DNA from 3 places in the Streptomyces sp. 1222.5 genome. Region 2 is predicted to be linked to each of the others. Evidence: riboswitches for the same ligand, from Rfam matches in the RefSeq annotation. Region 2 holds a riboswitch; each other region holds the start of a gene.

Region 1 (6,685 bases), 1.2 Mb from region 2:
GTCGACCCGGAAGCGGCGCTGCGCGCGGCGGCACGGGTCTACCGGGACGCGATACGCGCGGCGGAGGGCACGGGCCGGGCGGACGGCCCGGCGCCGCAGGAGGGGTAGCGGGCCCGGGCGGCCCGAGGGTACGGAACCCGGCGGCGCGGGGCACGACACCGCGGGCGGGACGGCGGGCCCGTCCGGATACCGTCGAGGGGTGACCGACCAGCCCCGCCCCTCGACCGCCCCCGGTTCCGCGCCCGAGCTCTTCACCTGGGAGTTCGCCACCGACCCGTACCCCGCCTACGCCTGGCTGCGCGAGCACGCGCCGGTGCACCGCACCCGGTTGCCCAGCGGTGTCGAGGCCTGGCTGGTCACCCGTTACGCCGACGCCAAGCAGGCCCTGGCCGACCAGCGGCTGAGCAAGAACCCGGCGCATCACGACGAGCCCGCGCACGCCAAGGGGAAGACCGGCATCCCCGGTGAGCGCAAGGCCGAGCTGATGACGCACCTGCTGAACATCGACCCGCCCGACCACACCCGGCTGCGCCGGCTCGTGAGCAAGGCGTTCACCCCGCGCCGGGTCGCCGAGTTCGCGCACCGCGTGCAGGAGCTCACCGACCACCTCATCGACCGGTTCGCCGAGCGTGGCTCCGCCGACCTCATCCACGAGTTCGCCTTCCCGCTGCCCATCTACGCCATCTGCGACCTCCTCGGCGTCCCGCGCGAGGACCAGGACGACTTCCGGGACTGGGCCGGGATGATGATCCGGCACGGCGGTGGACCGCGGGGCGGGGTCGCGCGGTCGGTGAAGAAGATGCGCGGCTACCTGGCCGAGCTGATCCACAAGAAGCGTGCGGCCCTGCCCGCCGAGCCGGGGCCCGGCGAGGACCTCATCTCGGGTCTCATCCGCGCCTCCGACCACGGTGAGCACCTCACCGAGAACGAGGCCGCCGCCATGGCCTTCATCCTCCTGTTCGCCGGCTTCGAGACCACCGTCAACCTCATCGGCAACGGCACCTACGCCCTGCTCACCCATCCCGCACAGCGCCGGCGGCTGCAGGAGTCCCTGGCGAGGGGGGAGCGGGACCTCCTGGAGACCGGGGTGGAGGAACTGCTGCGCTTCGACGGGCCGGTGGAGCTGGCCACCTGGCGGTTCGCCACCGAGCCGCTCACCGTCGGCGGGCGGGACATCGCGCCGGGCGACCCGGTGCTGGTCGTGCTGGCGGCGGCCGACCGGGACCCCGCGCGTTTCGCCGACCCGGACGTGCTGGACCTCGCCCGCCGCGACAACCAGCACCTCGGCTACGGCCACGGCATCCACTACTGCCTCGGCGCGCCGCTCGCCCGCCTGGAGGGCCAGACCGCGCTCGCCACCCTCCTCACCCGCCTGCCCGACCTGCGGCTCGCCGCCGACCCGGCCGAACTGCGCTGGCGCGGCGGACTCATCATGCGCGGCCTGCGCACCCTGCCCGTGGAGTTCACTCCGGCCGCCCCGGCCACCGGGGGAACCGGCGAGGAGCCGGCCCAGAGTTCGTAGAACCGTCAACACCACAGGCGTTCAACTCTGTGATCTTCACGTGATCTGCGCGGCATGAACTTGTGACAAGTGATCGTCTGCCGATACGTTCCTCCCTCAGCGTGGCGACGAGCACCATCCGCCGCGTCGGTCCTGCTGTCGCACGAAAGGCTTCCGCATGCTCTCCGGGAACGGCCGCCATCGTCGCCCCCGTCAGGCTCCAGCTCTCCTCGTCGCGGCCGGAGTGACCGGCTCCGCCATCGCCATCCCGCTGCTCGGCGCGGCGAGCGCCAACGCGGCCGACGGCACCACGTGGGACAAGGTGGCCGAGTGCGAGAGCGGCGGCTCGTGGAGCGCCGACACCGGCAACGGCTACTACGGCGGACTCCAGATATCGCAGGAGGACTGGGACAAGTACGGCGGCGGGCAGTACGCCTACAGCGCCGACGAGGCCAGCCGCTCGCAGCAGATCTCCGTCGCCGAGAAGATCCTCGCCGACCGGGGCACCACCCCCTGGGCCACCTGCGCCCTGCTCTCCGGGCTGACCCAGAACTCCGGCTCCCTGGACGTCGACACGGGCGTCGACGAGTCCGGGAACGCACAGGGTTCGGACGACTCGTCTGGATCGGGTGACACCTCCCCGTCGTCCGGTCTGCCGGATTCGTCGTCGTCCGGCGATTCCTCCGCCTCCGACTCCACCGGCTCCTCCGGCTCCAAGGCCGACTCGGACTCCTCCGGTGACGCGCACGGGAAGCCCACCTCCCACCCGGACAAGGGCGGCAAGGGGCACGGCACCGAGGACGATTCGACCGGTACCAACACTCCCAAGTCGGACAAGTCCGCCTCCCCCGAGGCCGGTGACGCCGGAAGCCCGCAGGGGGACGGCGGCTCGCCCACGGCCGTTCCGGATGCCGGCAACTCGGACAATTCCCAGCAGAACGCCGGATCCTGGAGCCTGGTCGACACCGGCGCGCTCAGCAGTGGCGGACGTCACCGCGGCGAGAGCGCGGACGAAAACGTGACAAACGGTCAGGACTCCACCTCGACCGGCCGTCACGCCTCCCGTGAGGCGGACGACTACACCGTCCGTCAGGGCGACTCGCTCGCCTCCATCGCCGAGTCCCTTGCGGTCGAGGGCGGGTGGCGCGCCCTCTACGCCGGCAACAAGAAGGAGATCGGGTCCGACCCGAACCGCATCACTGCCGGTCAGACCCTGGAAATCGGTACCTAAACGGACGCCGGATAGCGGGAGTTGACGCCCCACTTGCGGCGCTAATGTCCGGTTTGGTGAAAGTGTGGGATGAGTCTCAGAAGCCCTGATCGTCTTTGAAATTCCGCGGATCGCGTGTCTACGGTCAAGGCCGCTCGTCACCACGAGCCCCGGCAGTCGCAACGCCGAATCCTGCCAGCGGTTGCCCGGGAACAGTCGTCGCGTCATGCGCCGTAGGCAGGAGCGGGGGACCCAAGGTAAGTGCCGTTGCCGGCAGTTGAGCCGGCACCGGCTTGGGGTGAAGCCGCACTCCGCGCAAGCGGGAGTGCGGCCGGGCAACTCAACCGGCCCGAACCCGACAGCTCACCTCGCAGGCGTCGGTGAGGGGATCGATCCATGCTGTTTTCCAGCAAGGGCAAGCACCGTCGTCCGTCCAAGGCCGTCCGCGCCGTCGCGCTCGCCGGTGTCACCGGTGCCGCCGTCGCCGCTCCGCTGATGGCGGCCGGCAACGCCTCCGCCGCCACCGCCTCCCAGTGGGACGCGGTCGCCCAGTGCGAGTCCGGCGGCAACTGGTCCATCAACACCGGAAACGGCTACTACGGCGGTCTGCAGTTCTCCGCCTCCACCTGGGCCGCGTACGGCGGCACCGCCTACGCCCCGCAGGCCAACCAGGCCGGCAAGGCGCAGCAGATAGCCGTCGCCGAGAAGGTTCTCGCCGCCCAGGGCAAGGGCGCCTGGCCGGTCTGCGGCACGGGCCTGTCGAGCACCCCCTACAACGGCTCGACCGGCTCCACCTCGACGGGCGGCTCCTCGTCGAAGACGACGACCACCACCCGCTCCACCGACACGCAGGCCGCCTCCCGGTCCGCCGAGCGTCCGGCCGCGAGCAAGACCGTCACCACCCCGACCGGCAAGAAGGTCAAGAAGGGCGACGGCGAGTACAAGGTGGTCAAGGGCGACACCCTCAGCACCATCGCCACGAAGCACCACGTCCAGGGCGGCTGGAAGAAGCTCTTCGAGCTGAACAAGGACATCGTCCAGGACGCCGACATGATCTTCCCCGGTCAGCAGCTGCACCTGAAGTGACACCCGGCTCCCGGCCGGACCACAGCGCCCTCACATCCCCGGTGCGCACCCTGGAGGTGCCCACCCCGAAGACCCCGTGAGGGTCACCCCCGTCCCCACGGGCTCCCCGCCCCGGCGCGTCTTTCCCCCGTACGCGCCGGGGCGGGGTTTTTCGTCTCCCGGTCCGCTTCCGGCCCTTTCCCTGTTCTTCATCGCGCCCCCCTTTGTTCCGACGGTGAACAATGGGTACCGTCTGCGTGTCCCGCCCTGTCCACGGGACGGTCGGTCGGTGGCCGACGGCCCGTGGGCGGATAGGCTCTAGGCGCAAGGCCCGGAGCCGTGAGGCACCCAGCCCCGCACTTCCAGCGTCACATCCAAGAAGGAGATGCTCGTGCCGTCCATCGACGTCGTCGTAGCCCGGGAAATCCTGGACTCCCGAGGCAACCCCACGGTCGAGGTCGAGGTCGGCCTCGACGACGGCAGCACGGGTCGTGCCGCCGTCCCGTCCGGCGCCTCCACGGGTGCCTTCGAGGCCATCGAGCTGCGCGACGGTGACCCGAACCGCTACCAGGGCAAGGGTGTCGAGAAGGCCGTCCTCGCCGTCATCGAGCAGATCGGCCCGGAGCTCGTCGGCTACGACGCCACCGAGCAGCGCCTGATCGACCAGGCCATGTTCGACCTGGACGCCACCGACAACAAGGGCTCGCTCGGCGCCAACGCCATCCTCGGCGTCTCCCTGGCCGTCGCGCACGCCGCCTCCGAGGCCTCGGACCTCCCCCTCTTCCGCTACTTGGGCGGCCCGAACGCGCACCTGCTGCCGGTGCCGATGATGAACATCCTGAACGGCGGCTCGCACGCCGACTCCAACGTGGACATCCAGGAGTTCATGATCGCCCCGATCGGCGCGGAGTCCTTCTCCGAGGCGCTGCGCTGGGGCGCCGAGGTCTACCACACCCTCAAGAAGGTGCTGAAGACCAAGGGCCTGTCCACCGGCCTCGGCGACGAGGGCGGCTTCGCCCCGAACCTGGAGTCCAACCGCGCCGCCCTCGACCTCATCGTCGAGGCCATCAAGCAGGCCGGTTACATCCCCGGTGAGCAGATCGCGCTCGCGCTCGACGTCGCCGCGTCCGAGTTCTACAAGGACGGCAAGTACGAGTTCGAGGGCAAGTCCCGCTCGGCCGCCGAGATGACCGAGTACTACGAGGAGCTCGTCTCCGCGTACCCGCTCGTCTCCATCGAGGACCCGCTGTACGAGGACGACTGGGCCGGCTGGAAGGTCATCACCGACAAGCTGGGCGACAAGGTCCAGATCGTCGGCGACGACCTCTTCGTCACCAACCCGGAGCGCCTCGCCCGCGGCATCGAGGAGGGCTCCGCCAACGCCCTGCTCGTCAAGGTCAACCAGATCGGTTCGCTGACCGAGACCCTGGACGCCGTCGAGCTGGCCCAGCGCAACGGCTTCAAGTGCATGATGTCCCACCGCTCCGGCGAGACCGAGGACGTCACCATCGCCGACCTCGCGGTCGCCGTGAACTGCGGCCAGATCAAGACCGGCGCCCCGGCCCGCTCGGACCGTGTCGCCAAGTACAACCAGCTGCTGCGCATCGAGGAGATCCTCGACGACGCCGCGGTGTACGCCGGCCGCAGCGCCTTCCCGCGCTTCCGCGGCCACCACGAGGTCTCCAAGGGCTGACCTCCACCGGGCTAAGTCTTAGCCAGTCGTACGTACGTCCCCGTCCCCGGTCCCGTACCGTGTCCGGGGACGTACGCACGTGAAAGGGGAGGCGGAGGACCAGATGGCCGTGAAGGACCGGGACCGTTTCTCCACCGCGACCAGGCTGCGGCTGCTCGGCGAGCAGACGGCGGCCCGCGTCTACCGCTCCCAGACCAAGCGCCAGGCGCGCCGCTCGCGGCTCACCGGCCGCGCGGCCCTGCTCGCGCTGGTGCTGTGCTCGCTGATCGTCGCCCTCGCCTACCCGATGCGGCAGTACGTCTCCCAGCGCGCGGAGATCGCCGACCTGCAGCACCGCCAGGAACAGGCCCGCCGGCGCGTCGAGCAGCTGCGGGACCTCAAGGCGCGCTGGCAGGACGACGCCTACGCCGAGCAGCAGATCCGGCACCGGCTGCACTACGTGAAGCCCGGCGAGACCGGGTACGTGGTGGTGGACCCGGGATCCGCCAGGCAGTCCCGCACCGATCTCCGGGCCGCGCACCGGCCCTGGTACGCGAACGTCTGGGACGGCGTCGACAAGTCCGACGCCTCCGACCAGTAGCCGGCCCCGGCCGGTCACCGACAGAAAGCCACCCTGAAAGCAGTCATGGAAACGCCTCCGCCGCCCACTCCGCACACCGAGCCCACCGACGCGGACGTCGAGGCCTTCAAGCAGCAGCTCGGCCGCCCGCCGCGGGGCCTGCGGGCCATCGCGCACCGCTGCCCCTGCGGCCAGCCGGACGTCGTGGAGACGGCGCCGCGCCTGCCCGACGGCACGCCCTTCCCGACGACGTACTACCTGACGTGCCCGCGTGCCGCCTCGGCGATCGGCACGCTGGAGGCGAACGGCGTCATGAAGGAGATGACCGAGCGGCTGGGCACCGACCCCGAGCTGGCCGCCGCCTACCGGGCCGCGCACGAGGACTACGTCCGGCGCCGCGACGAGATCGAGGTCCTGGCCGGATTCCCCAGCGCGGGCGGCATGCCGGACCGGGTGAAGTGCCTGCACGTCCTCGTGGCGCACTCGCTGGCCGCGGGGCCGGGCGTGAACCCGCTCGGCGACGAGGCGATCGCCATGCTGCCGGAGTGGTGGAGCAAGGGGCCGTGCGTGACGCCGTCCGGGCCCCCGTGCGGTGAGGAGTGGCAGGTGGACGCCACCGAGGACGGCTTCTTCGCCGCCAGGCCCGTCGAGGAGGAC
Region 2 (6,685 bases):
CCGGGACAGCAGGGCGATGCCGATGGCGCCGGACTGGGCGAACAGTCCGATGCGGCCGGGGCGGGGCATCTCGGGGGCGAGGGACGCGTTCAGCCGGACGTCCGGTGCGGTGTTGATGACCCCGAAGGCGTTCGGGCCGATGATCCGCATGCCGTACGCGCGCGCGGCCCGGACGAGGGCGCGCTGCCGTTCGCGGCCCTCGGGGCCGCTCTCGGCGTATCCGGCGGAGAGCACGACGAGACCCTGGACGCCGTGTTCCCCGCACTCGGCGACCACCGAGGGCACGTGCTCGGCCGGTACGGCGACGACGGCGAGGTCCACGTGCCCCTCGATGTCCCGCACCGAGCGGTACGCCGGCACCCCGTCGACCTCGTCGAGGTCCTCGGGGAAGGCCTTGTTCACAGCGTGCAGCCGGCCTGTGTAGCCGGCGTCCCGGAGGTTGCCGAGGGTACTGCGGCCGACGCCGCCGGGGCTGCGGCCGACGCCGACGACCGCCACGGAGCCGGGCACGAGGAGCCGGCGTACCGAGTGGGCCTCGGCGCGCTGCTCCCGGGCGCGCTGCACGGCGACGGAGCGGTCGGTGGGTTCGAGGTCGAACTCCAGGCGTACGACCCCGTCCTCGAAGCTGCGCTTCTGGGTGTAGCCGGCGTCCGTGAACACCTTGATCATCTTGGTGTTGGCGGGGAGCACCTCGGCGGCGAACCGGCGGATGCCGCGCTCGCGCGCGACGGCCGCGACGTGCTCCAGCAGGGTGGAGGCGACACCGCGGCCCTGGTGGGCGTCCTGCACCAGGAAGGCCACCTCGGCCTCGTCGGCGGGGGCGGAGGCGGGCATCCCGTCGGCGCCGATGCGGTCGTAGCGTACGGTGGCGATGAACTCGCCGCCGACGGTGGCCGCGAGTCCCACCCGGTCCACGAAGTCGTGGTGCGTGAAGCGGTGGACGTCCTTGGCGGAGAGACGTGGGTACGGCGCGAAGAAGCGGTAGTACTTCGACTCGTCGGAGACCTGCTCGTAGAAGCTCACCAGGCGGTCGGCGTCGTCGGCGGTGATGGGCCGGATGCGCGCGGTGCCTCCGTCGCGCAGCACCACGTCGGCCTCCCAGTGAGTGGGGTACTCGTGCCGCTCCTGCCGATCCGCCGAGGTCTGCATGGGCCCCAGAGTACGGCTCGCGTACGGCAACGGCGCGAGGCAGTCTGTGGAGGACGACACGCCGGACCGAGGCCGCGGTCCGGTGCCGTACCGGAGGGGACGGAGGTCCGCTCCGGGCACGCTTCACGGTATGGGAAACTGGTCTAGACAACCCTGAAGACTGAAGGGCAGCAACACATGGCTGAGCGCCGCGTCAACGTCGGCTGGGCCGAGGGCCTCCACGCCCGCCCCGCTTCCATCTTCGTCCGAGCCGCCACGGCCACAGGCGTCCCGGTGACGATCGCCAAGGCCGGGGGCAACCCCGTCAACGCGGCCTCCATGCTGGCCGTCCTGGGTCTGGGCGCCCAGGGTGGCGAGGAGATCGTCCTCGCCTCGGAGGCCGAGGGCGCGGACGCCGCCCTGGACCGCCTGGCCAAGCTGGTCGCCGAGGGCCTGGAAGAGCTGCCCGAGACGGTCTGAGCACCTCGCGTCCGAACGCCGAAGCCGCGTCGCCTTTCCGGGCGGCGCGGCTTCGGCTTTTCGAGCGGCTTCGATCGCTCGGCGAAATCAACGCGCGGAAATCACCGCGAGAATGAATTCGGGCAGCGAGAAACAACCCCCACCGAATTCCCCCTCTTTGTATACGACACCCGTGTTAATACCGTCGGCCCGTCGTGTTTACGGCATGTTGCGAAGTCCTCACACGCTCGGCGCCGCCGGAAAAGCGCAGACGGTGCGCGCCCGTCGCGCGCTCGGCGTGCAGCGCCGTGACCGCCCGCGCGCGCTCGCCGTCGCCGCGTGCCACCGCGTCCACGATCGCGCCGTGCTCCGCCCAGGAGTCCAGCGGGCTCTGCGGGGCCTCCACCGCGTACATCCAGGTGATCTTGTGGCGCAGCTGGGTGAGCATCGAGGCCAGCGAGGGGCTGCCGGAGGCCTGCGCCAGCGTCTCGTGGAACCAGCCGCTCAGTGCGCGCAGCTCCTCGCTGCCGCCCCTCCTGGCCCGCTCCTGGCCCAGCCGTACCAGGCCGCGCAGCACCTTGAGATGGGCCTCCGTACGCCGCTGTGCCGCCCGTGCCGCGCCGAGCGGCTCCAGGAGCAGGCGCATCTCCAGCAGGTCTGCGGCCTCCTGCGCGGTCGGTTCGGCCACGCACGCGCCCGCGTGCCGGCGGGTCACCACGAACCCCTCCGCCTCCAGGGTGCGCAGGGCCTCACGGACGGGGACGCGCGAGACGCCGTAGCGGCGGGCCAGCACTTCCTCGGTGAGCCGGCCGCCGCGCTCGTGGACACCGGCGACGATGTCGTCCCGGATCGCCGTGCACACCGAATGCGCCGGAACACGCATGACCGACCTCCGCCTTAATCCCCGTGAAACGCCCGCAGGGGACGCCCTTTCCGTGACTCTATTCCAAAGAGGCCGAATTTCCGACGGCAGGCCGGAATCCATGGATATTTTTTGGACAGCGGTCCGACGGGGATCACCCGGAAACGGCGAAAGCCCCGGCTCGGTGAGCCGGGGCTTTCGCATGTCCGCGGGGTGGCGTCAGACGTTCACGCCGTGGTTGCGGAGATAGGCGATGGGGTCGACGTCCGAGCCGTAGTCGGGGCTCGTACGGGCCTCGAAGTGGAGGTGCGGGCCCGTGACGTTGCCGGTCGCGCCGGACAGACCGATCTGCTGGCCGGGGACGACCTTCTGGCCCACCGTGACGCCGATGGACGACAGGTGGCCGTACTGGGTGTACATGCCGTCGGCCATCCGGATCACGATCTGGTTGCCGTACGCGCCGCCCCAGCCGGTGGAGACGACGGTGCCGGAACCGACCGCGTGGACGGACGTGCCGCTGGCCGCGTGGAAGTCGATACCGGTGTGGGAGCCGGAGGACCACAGCGAGCTGCTGGCCTTGTAGGCGGTGGACACGTAGGAGTGCACGATCGGGGCGACGAACGCGTTCAGGCGCTTGCGCTCGGCCTCACGGGCGGCGCGGGCCCTGGCCTCGCGCTCCTCCTTGACCTTGGCGGCGGCGGCCTTGGCGGCGGCCTCCTCGGCCGCCTGCTGCTCGGCGGCCTGCTTCTGGGCGTCCGCCTGCGCGCTGATCTGCTCCGCGACGTCGTCGCTGACGGTCACGACGGGCGTGAGGCCGGTCTGCTCCGCGGCGTTCTCGGCGGCGAGCGCCGGCGACGCGGCGAGGGTGCCGATGACACCCGTGGTGGTGAGGGCGGCGACACCGGCCGCCTGCGCGGTGGTGCGCTTGACCCGGCCGGGCTTGCGATGCTTCCCGGTGGCGCACATGAACGCCATGAAGTGGCTGGTCCTTTCCTTCCTTCTCGCCTACCGGGTTAGCTGACGGGTTCGGAGCAGGAAGGTCTCCTACGGGCCCCCTCGCTCACGCGCGGGCGCCCGATTCACCCCAGGGACGATGGGTCCCCGGCTCCCCTGGCTCGCGCCGTACGGGGACTCGGCGATGACTGTCCGGTGCCGCGGGCGCGGCGTGGTGCGTGACGAACAGCCTGGACGAACCTACGGAAGCCCGCTTTCAATCCTCAAACGGATCCGGGCTTTTGTAGCGCATCCCACAGGGCAGACAGGCAACCTCCGCCCCAAATCGGGCATCTGGTGAAGCGAGTGGAACGGCGGGGGCCCTGACGACCCGTAGGTCGGCAGGGCCCCACGCACGCGTGCCGTGCTCCGCGGCAGCGGCCGCTATTCGGCCGTGACGACGGTGACTTCGCCGATGCCGAGCGCCTCGACCGGCGCCTTGATCCGGGAGGCGTCGCCGACGAGGACGGTCACCAGCCGGTCCACCGGGAAGGCGTTGACGACGGCCGCGGTCGCCTCGACCGTGCCCGTCGCGGCCAGCTGCCGGTACAGCGTCGCCTGGAAGTCGTCGGGCAGGTGCTGCTCGACCTGGTCGGCCAGGGTGCTCGCGACGGCCGCCGCGGTCTCGTACTTCAGCGGCGCCACCCCGACGAGGTTCTGCACGGCGACGTCCCGCTCGGCGTCGGTCAGGCCCTCCGCCGCGAGGGTGCGCAGCACCTTCCACAGGTCGTCCAGCGCGGGACCGGTGTTCGGCGTGTCCACGGAGCCGCTGATGGCGAGCATCGAGGCACCGGTGCCGTCCGGGGCCGACCGCATGACCTGCCCGAACGCCCGTACCCCGTAGGTGTAGCCCTTCTCCTCGCGCAGCACGCGGTCCAGGCGGGAGGTGAGGGTGCCGCCGAGGCAGTAGGTGCCGAGGACCTGGGCGGGCCAGACCCGGTCGTGCCGGTCCGGGCCGACGCGCCCGATGAGCAGCTGCGTCTGCACGGCGCCCGGCCGGTCCACGATGACCACGCGGCCGGTGTCGTCGGCGGTCACCGGCGGCACCGGCCGCGGCTCGCCCGGCGTGCCGGTCCACGCGCCGAGGGTGTCGCCGAGCAGCTCCTCCAGGTCGGTGCCGGTGAGGTCGCCGACGACGACCACGGTGGCCGTGGCGGGGCGGACGTGCCGGTCGTAGAAGGCGCGTACGGACGCCGCGTCGATCTTCTCGACCGTCTCCTCGGTGCCCTGGCGCGGCCGGGACATGCGCGAGGTCACCGGGAACAGCTCCTTGGAGAGCTCCTTGGCGGCCCGGCGGGAGGGGTTGGCCAGCTCGTGCGGGATCTCGTCCAGGCGGTTGCGGACCAGCCGCTCGACCTCGCTCTCCGCGAAGGCGGGGGCGCGCAGGGCGTCGGCGAGCAGGCCGAGGCCCTTGGCCAGGCGGGAGGCCGGGACCTCCAGGCTGAGCCGGACCCCGGGGTGGTCGGCGTGCGCGTCGAGCGTGGCGCCCGCGCGCTCCAGCTCGGCGGCGTAGTCCTCGGCCGAGTGCTTGTCCGTGCCCTCGGAGAAGGCCCGCGCCATGATCGTGGCGACGCCGTCCAGGCCGGCGGGCTCGGCGTCCAGGGGTGCGTCCAGCATCACCTCGACGGCGACGACCTGCTGGCCGGGGCGGTGGCAGCGCAGCACGGTCAGGCCGTTGTCCAGCGTGCCGCGCTCGGGGGCCGGGAACGCCCACGGCTTGGCGTCGCCCGGCTGCGGCCGGGGGTGGAACTCCATGGTGGCGAGCTCGGTCACTTGGCCGTCTCCTCGTTCTCGTTGCCGGCCTCTACGGTCGCTTCCTGTTCCGGGTCCTCGGGGACCTGGGCGTCCTCGACGGTCTCCGGGGACTTCGGCTCGTAGACGAGCACCGCGCGGTTGTCGGGCCGCAGCCGGGCCTTGGCGACCTCCTGGACCTCCTCGGGGGTGACCTCCAGTACGCGCTTGACGGCGGTGAGCGCGAGCTGCGGGTCGCCGAACAGGACGGCGTACCGGCACAGTTCGTCGGCGCGGCCGACGACCGTGCCGAGCCGGTCCAGCCACTCGCGCTCCAACTGGGCCTGGGCGCGCTCCATCTCCTCGGGCGTCGGGCCCTCCGCGGCGAACCGGGCCAGCTCCTCGTCGATGGCGGCCTCGATGACCGGCACCTCGACGTCACCGGAGGTCTTCACGTCAAGCCAGCCCATGGAGGGCGCCCCGGACAGCCGCAGGAGGCCGAAGCCGGCCGCGACGGCCGTACGGTCGCGGCGCACCAGCCGGTTGTACAGGCGGGAGGACTCGCCTCCGCCGAGGACGGTCAGGGCGAGGTCGGCCGCGTCGCACGCGCGCGTGCCGTCGTGGGGCAGCCGGTAGGCGGCCATCAGCGCACGCGCCGGGACCTCCTCCACGAGGACCTCGCGCTTCTGCCCGCCGATGATCTCCGGCAGCGAGCCGTCGCGGGGCTCGGGCTTGCCGTCGTGGGACGCGATGGAGCCGAAGTACCGCTCGATCCAGGCGAGGGTCTGCTGCGGGTCGATGTCGCCGACCACCGAGAGCACCGCGTTGTTCGGCGCGTAGTAGGTGCGGAAGAACTGGCGCGCGTCCTCCAGAGTGGCGGCGTCCAGGTCCGCCATCGAGCCGATCGGCGTGTGGTGGTACGGGTGGCCCTCGGGGTACGACAGCGCGGTCAGCTTCTCGAAGGCGGTGCCGTAGGGAACGTTGTCGTAGCGCTGGCGGCGCTCGTTCTTCACGACGTCCCGCTGGTTCTCCATCGAGTCGTCGTCCAGCGCGGCGAGCAGCGAGCCCATGCGGTCGGCCTCCAGCCAGAGGGCGAGCTCCAGCTGGTGGGCGGGCATGGTCTCGAAGTAGTTGGTGCGCTCGAAGCTGGTGGTGCCGTTGAGCGAGCCGCCGGCGCCCTGCACCAGCTCGAAGTGGCCGTTGCCCTTGACCTGCGCCGAGCCCTGGAACATCAGGTGCTCGAAGAGGTGAGCCAGGCCGGTACGCCCCTTGACCTCGTGGCGGGACCCGACGTCGTACCAGAGGCAGACCGCCGCCACCGGGGTCAGGTGGTCCTCGGAGAGCACCACGCGCAGACCGTTGGCCAGCCGGTGCTCGGTCGCTGTCAGGCCCCCGGAGCCTGCCTCGGCCGTGGTCGTGTGACCCATGGGCATGTACGTCCCTTCGCGAGCGGAGGCGGTCGTCGAAACCGCGGTTTTCCTGCCGTTCCTGCCACTGTATGCAAAGCGTGCG
Region 3 (6,685 bases), 2.5 Mb from region 2:
GGCCCGGGGCCCACGCCGACATCGTCACCACGTCGCCGTCCTCCAGGAAGGCTCTCTTGCCGTCCGGGAGCTCCAGCGGGTCTCGGCCGTTCCAGGTCAGCTCCAGCAGCGAACCCCGCTGGGCCTCCTCGGGTCCGCTGACCGTGCCGGAGCCGTACAGGTCGCCGGTGCGCAGCGAGGCGCCGTTCACCGTCATGTGGGCGAGCTGCTGCGCGGCGGTCCAGTACATGGTCGAGAAGGGGGGTTCCGACACCACATGGCCGTTGATGGCGACGGAGATCCGCAGGTCGTAACCGCCGGGCTCGATCCCCGGGGCCGAGTCGTCCAGGTAGGGCAGCAGCGGGTGCGTGCGCTCCGGGGGCGCCACGCGCGCGTGCTCCAGTGCTTCCAGCGGCGTGATCCACGCCGACACCGAGGTGGCGAAGGACTTGCCGAGGAACGGGCCGAGGGGGACGTACTCCCAGGCCTGGATGTCGCGCGCGGACCAGTCGTTCAGCAGGCACAGCCCGAAGACGTGCTCGCGGAAGTCGCCGAGCGCGACCGGCCGGCCCAGTTCGGAGGGCGCGCCCACGACGAAGCCGACCTCCGCCTCGATGTCCAGCCGGATCGACGGGCCGAAGACGGGAGCGGGGTCACCGGGGCCCTTGCGCTGGCCGGACGGCCGGATGACGTCGGTGCCCGAGACGACGACCGTGCCGGAGCGGCCGTGGTAACCGATCGGCAGGTGTTTCCAGTTGGGGGTGAGGGAGTCCTCGGCGTCCGGCCGGAAGATGTGGCCGACGTTCCGGGCGTGGTTCTCCGAGGCGTAGAAGTCGACGTAGTCGGCCACCTCGAAGGGCAGATGGAGGGTCACCGACGACAGGGGGTGGAACAGCGGTTCGATCGTCGGCCGATGCGCGGACGACGTCACCCACTCCGTCAGGGCGCGCCGCACGTCGGACCAGGCCGCGCGCCCGGCGGCGAGCAGCGCGTCGAGGGTGGGCTGAGCCAGCAGCGGGTGGTGCGGCGAGCCGAGCGCGGCGGCCGCGGCGCCCGCGTCGAGCACGTGGTCCCCGAGCCGGACGCCGACCCTGCGTTCCGTGCTGCCGGAGGGCGAGAACACGCCGTAGGGAAGGTTGTGCGGGCCGAAGGGGTCGCCCTCGGGGACGTCGAAGGGGGGCATGGGGGTACTGCCTCACTCTCATCCGAGCCATGCATGGCGATACGTTCCATGTGGTCGCGCCACACGTTACGGCCGAGATGCGTGTCTTGGGCAGTGCCTCTCGCAGCTCTTGGGCTGTGCCACCCGCAGCTCTTGGGCCGCGCCTCCGGCAACTCCGGCGTTGCAGCTCCCGCAGCCCTCGGGCAGTGCAGCCCGCAGCACTGCGGACGGCGCGCGGCGAGTCGGCGGCACCGACGCCGCTGCTCGGTCGGATCGCCGCTCGCACCATGGGCGCTCAGCAACTACCCGCACCCCTACCGCTACCTGCCCGAGCCCGCCCGCCACCACCTGGTCCGCCGGGTGCTCGGCCCGCTCGGCGCCTGGTGGCTGCGCGAGCCTTCGACAGCGGGGTGCGGGTCCAGGAGATCGAGCGGCTGGTGGGTGCCGAGGTCCCGGCGGCAACCCGGTCCTGCCCGTCCGCACCCTCGGCGGTCGGGCAGAGCGGCCCACCGCCGACCGTGTCGTCGCCGCCACCCGCTACCGCGTCGACATCGCGGCGACGGTCTTCCTCGGCCACGGGCTGCGCACCCGGCTCGCGGTGAGCCGCGGCACGCCCCGGCTCGGCCCCGGCTGTGTCACCGGTGCCCTGCCTGTACTTCACGGGGCTTCCGGCGGCGTCCTCGTACGGGCCGGTGATGCGCTTCGTGTGCGGTACGGAGTTCGCCTCCCCCCGTCTGGCGAAGCACCTGGCCGCGCGGCACGGCTGAGGTGCGGCTGGGCCATCGAGGTTCCGGAGTACGCCACTTGGGGCCGAGCAGCACGTAAGTACGTGGAGAGAGCGGTGAGTCGGCGGGGCGCGGTGTCCGTATTCTCTGATCATGGCACCCACCCCGGCATATGCACTGATCGCCACCGACCTGGACGGGACGTTGCTGCGTGGCGACGACACCGTCTCCGACCGGTCGCTCGCCGCGCTCGCGCGGGTGGCGGGGGCGGGCGCCCGGCATCTGGTGGTGACGGGCCGGCCGGCTCCGCGGGTACGGCCGCTGCTGGCGAACCTCGGCTGCACGGGGCTCGCGGTGTGCGGACAGGGTGCTCAGGTCTACGACGCCGCGGCGGACCGCCTGCTGTGGTCGGTCCGGCTGGACCGGGAGCTGGCGGAGACCGCGCTCGGCAAGATCGAGGCGGAGGTGGGCCAGGTGTTCGCGGCCGTAGACCAGGACGGGGTGGACGGGCTCACCCTCATCGAGCCCGGCTATCTGATGCCGCACCCCACGCTTCCCGCGCTCCGGGTGGGCCGGCGCGACGACCTGTGGTGCGAGCCCATCAGCAAGGTCCTGCTGCGCCACGCCACCCTGTGCGACGACGAGTTGGCGGCGGTCGCGCGTGCGGCGGTGGGTTCGCTGGCGACCGTCACCATGTCCGGGCCGGGCACCGTGGAGCTCCAGCCGCGCGGGGTGACCAAGGCGACCGGGCTCGCGCTGGCCGCCGAGCGGCTCGGAGTGGGCCCGGAACGCGCGCTGGCCTTCGGGGACATGCCCAATGACATCCCGATGTTCGACTGGGCCGCGCGGGGCGTGGCCATGGCCAACGCGCACCCCGAACTCAAGGCGGTGGCCGACGAGGTCACCGAGTCGAACGAGGACGACGGCGTGGCCGTCGTCCTCGAAGGACTCTTCCCGGCCGGGTGACCGGCTCTTCGGCACTGCTCCGTTCGTCCGGAGGCCGGTGCGCGCCGGTCCGTCAGGTGCCGGTGCGCTCCGGTCCGCCGGGCGTCGGGTGCGGGATGCCGGGCGGGTTCCGGTCCGCCGCCGGTGCGCGCCGGGCACGTCCGCCGGAACGTGCTCGGTGCGTCCGCCGGTACGGGCCGGACCCGTCCGTCAGTACGCGCCGAAGACGTTGTCGATCGAGCCGTACCGCGCGGCCGCGTAGTTGCAGGCGGCGGTGATGTTCGCGACCGGGTCGTAGGGGTCGAAGGAGGTGCCGACCACGTGGTAGGCGGCGAAGGTCGGGTCGATGACCTGGAGCAGACCCTTGGACGGGGTGCCCTTGACGGCGTTCGAGTCCCAGAGGTTGATGGCGTTGGGGTTGCCGGAGGACTCCCGCATGATGTTGCGGTAGATGCCGTGGTACGTGCCCGGGATCTTCTTCTCGGCCATGATCGCGAGGGATTCGCGGATCCAGCCGTCGAGGTTGTTCGGGTACCCGGCGGGGGTGGTGGAGGCCGTCGGGGCGGTGGTGGGGGCCGCGGAGGCGCTCGCGGCGCCGACGAGCGGCAGGGCGAGGACAGCGGCGCCGGTGCCGAGGGCGGCGATGGTGCGGACGAGGCGGTTGTTCCGGGTGCGGCGGGGCTGAGCGGCAGCAGGCATGGGGAAGTTCCTCTCCGTCGCCTGCGAGGTGAGCTGTCGGGTTCGGGCGGGGAGGTGCCCGGCCGTGCCCTGGGGAGGCGCGGCTTCACCCCTAGCCGTTCCGGTGCGACGTGTGCCGACCGGTACGGCGATGGCTTACCTGGGTCCCCCGCTCCTGCCGTACGAAATGAGTTCGTCGATGGGTTACGCGGGCGGCGGCAGGATTAGGCGTCCGCCCGACGGCCCGGAACGTATGCGAGAGCACATGTCGGGAACAAGTACTGGATTCACACAACACCCTATTTGACCTTGGTCTGTGGCTTTTGAGGCGCTTGATCCTTTGCGGTTGCCAACTCTCAACTCGCCAGTAGGGCAAGGGGAGAAGGGGATGCCGGTGAGTGGGGGTGGTTCTCCCGCCCGAGTGAGCCAACTCACGAAATAGCAAAATAATGCAAATCAGACATGAGGGATTCAGGTGATTTGCGGCCGAGGTGGCATTGCGGCGGAACCCGCGACGAGGCGCCGGTCGTTGTGGTGGTGGCCGCGGCGCGCGAAGAGGTGAAGTGCGGCGACGAGGGAAGGGGGTGTCCGGGTGGGTGTCGGGTGCTGTTGCGCGCCCGATGTGCCCGTTGTATCCGTTGTGCCCGAGTGGGTCGCCGCTCCCGGCGTGCTCCCGAGGTGTCCACCGGGTGGCGTCGGCATTACTCCGCTCACGCCGCGTTTCGCGACAAAGTGTGCGGATTCCTGTTAAGTCGATAAATGTCCATTCTTACCAACCGATCAAACCCATACCGGTCATGATCCGATACCGCCCAGGCTGGACCGGTGGGCGCTATCGGTGATCGAAAGAGGACCGGATACGCTGACTTGAGTGATGGCAGCGACCTATCGACAAACCGTGTAAGCGCCAGCAGACACCAGCAGACAGGAGACCCCTCGTGACCGTCGTCGGGCCGTTCGGGCTGAGCGTGCGGGACCAGGCTCTGGAAGCCGATGTCCAGGCCGGATTGACGGCTGTCGAGGAAGGCTTGCTCGAGGCCACCAAGAGCGAGGTCCCGTTCATCACGGAGGCCGCGCAGCACCTCGTACGGGCCGGTGGGAAGCGGTTCCGTCCGCTGCTCGTGATGCTCGCGTCCCAGTTCGGCGACCCCTACGCGCCGGGCATCGTGCCCTCGGCAGTGGTCGTGGAGCTGACCCACCTCGCCACGCTGTACCACGACGACGTGATGGACGAGGCGGCCGTGCGCCGCGGTGTGGACAGCGCCAACACCCGCTGGGGCAACTCCGTCGCGGTCCTGACCGGCGACTTCCTGTTCGCCCGGGCCTCCCAGATCCTCGCCGACCTCGGTCCCGAGGCGGTCCGGGTGCAGGCCCTCGCGTTCGAGCGGCTGGTCACGGGCCAGATCCTGGAGACCGCCGGTCCCACGGACGGCCGCGACCCGGTCGATCACTACCTGGACGTACTCGGCGGCAAGACGGGCTCGCTGGTCGCGGTCTCCTGCCGGTTCGGCGCGATGATGTCCGGCGCCGACGAGACGGTCGTCGACGTGCTCACCCAGTACGGCGAGCGGCTCGGGGTCGCCTTCCAGCTCGCGGACGACGTCCTGGACATCGCCTCCGACTCCCACGAGTCCGGCAAGACCCCGGGCACCGACCTGCGCGAGGGCATCGCCACGCTGCCCGTGCTCCGGCTGCGCGAGCGGGCCGCCCGGCTCGGGCTGGCCGAGGACATCGCGCTGTGCGAGCTGCTGGACTCCGATCTCAGCGACGACGCCCGGCACGCCGAGGCGCTGGCGGCGCTGCGCGCCCACCCCGCGCTGGAGCAGGCCCGCCAGGACACGATCCGCTACGCGAAGGAGGCCCGGGCCGCGCTGGCGCCGCTGCGGGAGTGCGACGCCAAGGCGGCGCTGATCGAGCTGTGCGATGCGGTGGTGCACCGCGCCGGCTAGTCCGGCCGGCCACAGAACGGCGCCCGCGGAACGGCGCCCCCGCACGGTCTCTCCCCTGGGAGAGCGGTGCCGACCCCTACGGGGAGGGGGAGACGCCGCCCCCGCGTGTCATACCGCAGGCGTACACCGAGTTGCTGCCGCGGTCTGACGCTTCCTCACGGCCGATTTGGTCAGATGGACACCACGGAAATCACCACTCCTCACCGATTCGGGTGAGAATGGCGGCTCAGGTGGACCAGCGTGAGGACAGCCGCCGCCGACGACGGAGGTAACGCACACATGGCACCGTACGAATCCGACGACGCAGCGGACGCGGCGCGGGACGAGGACGCGCGTTCCGGCCGCCGCAAGGCCGCCCGGTACGCCGTACCGGTCGCGGTGGTGGGGGTGGCGGCGGCCACGATCGGGCTGGTCCCGGCGCTCGCCGACTCCGGTGACCCCGACCTGCCCAGGATCAGCGCACAGCAGCTCATCGAGAAGATCGCCAAGTCGGACACGCAGCAGCTGTCCGGCACAGTGAAGATCAACACCGATCTGGGCCTGCCGGACCTCGGCGGCCTGGAGAACAGCCTCGCCTCGGGGGCGGCCCCGGGCTCCGGCGACGGCTCCTCCGCCGACCCGCAGTCCAAGCTCACCGAGCTGGTCAGCGGCAGCCACACCCTGCGCGTGGCGGCCGACGGCCCGGACCGGCAGAAGCTCTCCCTGCTGGAGCGGGGCGCCGAGTACAGCCTCATCCACGACGGCAAGGACGTCTGGGGCTACGACAGCAAGAGCAACGAGGTCTACCACTCCACCGCGGCCGACTCCGGCGAGGACCACCGGGCGAAGCCGCCCGCCACGCCCGAGGACTTCGCCGGCGAGGCGCTGAAGTCGGTGGACGACACCACGTCCGTCACCGTCGACGGCACCATGCGGGTCGCCGGCCGCGACGCCTACAAGCTGCTGATCAAGCCCAAGCAGTCCGGCAGCACGGTCGGCGCCATCAGCATCGCGGTGGACGCGAAGACGGGTACGCCGCTGAAGTTCACGCTGACGCCGAGGAGCGGCGGGGCCGCCGTTCTCGACACGGGCTTCACCCAGGTCTCCTTCGCCGAGCCGGCGGCCTCGACCTTCGACTTCACCCCGCCCAAGGGTGCGAAGGTCACCGAGGACGAGGACGGCCCCAAGGGGCGGGAGCACGCCCACAAGGGCGGCGACGACTTCGGCAAGGGCCTGGACGGAGCCACCGTCATCGGCAAGGGCTGGAC

What was found. Region 2 has a riboswitch for cyclic di-AMP ahead of BLW57_RS11110 (M23 family metallopeptidase). Riboswitches for the same ligand answer to the same signal wherever they lie in the genome.
Region 1: linked by a shared signal. The riboswitch ahead of BLW57_RS16650 (LysM peptidoglycan-binding domain-containing protein) and the one ahead of BLW57_RS11110 (M23 family metallopeptidase) in region 2 are both predicted to bind cyclic di-AMP.
Region 3: linked by a shared signal. The riboswitch ahead of BLW57_RS22565 (transglycosylase SLT domain-containing protein) and the one ahead of BLW57_RS11110 (M23 family metallopeptidase) in region 2 are both predicted to bind cyclic di-AMP.

Annotation. Positions count from the first base shown of each region.
Region 1 covers NZ_FNSZ01000001.1:3,728,675-3,735,359, reverse strand. Annotated here, with positions in the region: gene BLW57_RS16665 (nucleoside triphosphate pyrophosphohydrolase) at 1-108, shown strand, start outside; gene BLW57_RS16660 (cytochrome P450 family protein) at 200-1,522, shown strand; gene BLW57_RS16655 (LysM peptidoglycan-binding domain-containing protein) at 1,680-2,732, shown strand; cyclic di-AMP (ydaO/yuaA leader) riboswitch at 2,931-3,103, shown strand; gene BLW57_RS16650 (LysM peptidoglycan-binding domain-containing protein) at 3,108-3,797, shown strand; gene eno (phosphopyruvate hydratase) at 4,162-5,469, shown strand; gene BLW57_RS16640 (FtsB family cell division protein) at 5,573-6,049, shown strand; gene BLW57_RS16635 (DUF501 domain-containing protein) at 6,095-6,685, shown strand, end outside.
Region 2 covers NZ_FNSZ01000001.1:2,485,411-2,492,095, forward strand. Annotated here, with positions in the region: gene BLW57_RS11090 (bifunctional acetate--CoA ligase family protein/GNAT family N-acetyltransferase) at 1-1,149, opposite strand, end outside; gene BLW57_RS11100 (HPr family phosphocarrier protein) at 1,327-1,608, shown strand; gene BLW57_RS11105 (GntR family transcriptional regulator) at 1,784-2,470, opposite strand; gene BLW57_RS11110 (M23 family metallopeptidase) at 2,669-3,424, opposite strand; cyclic di-AMP (ydaO/yuaA leader) riboswitch at 3,438-3,597, opposite strand; gene BLW57_RS11115 (M16 family metallopeptidase) at 3,827-5,215, opposite strand; gene BLW57_RS11120 (M16 family metallopeptidase) at 5,212-6,606, opposite strand.
Region 3 covers NZ_FNSZ01000001.1:5,003,413-5,010,097, forward strand. Annotated here, with positions in the region: gene fahA (fumarylacetoacetase) at 1-1,162, opposite strand, end outside; partial or broken gene BLW57_RS42455 (NAD(P)/FAD-dependent oxidoreductase) at 1,430-1,908, shown strand; gene BLW57_RS22560 (HAD family hydrolase) at 2,020-2,832, shown strand; gene BLW57_RS22565 (transglycosylase SLT domain-containing protein) at 3,022-3,510, opposite strand; cyclic di-AMP (ydaO/yuaA leader) riboswitch at 3,516-3,698, opposite strand; gene BLW57_RS22570 (polyprenyl synthetase family protein) at 4,428-5,438, shown strand; gene BLW57_RS22575 (LolA family protein) at 5,718-6,685, shown strand, end outside.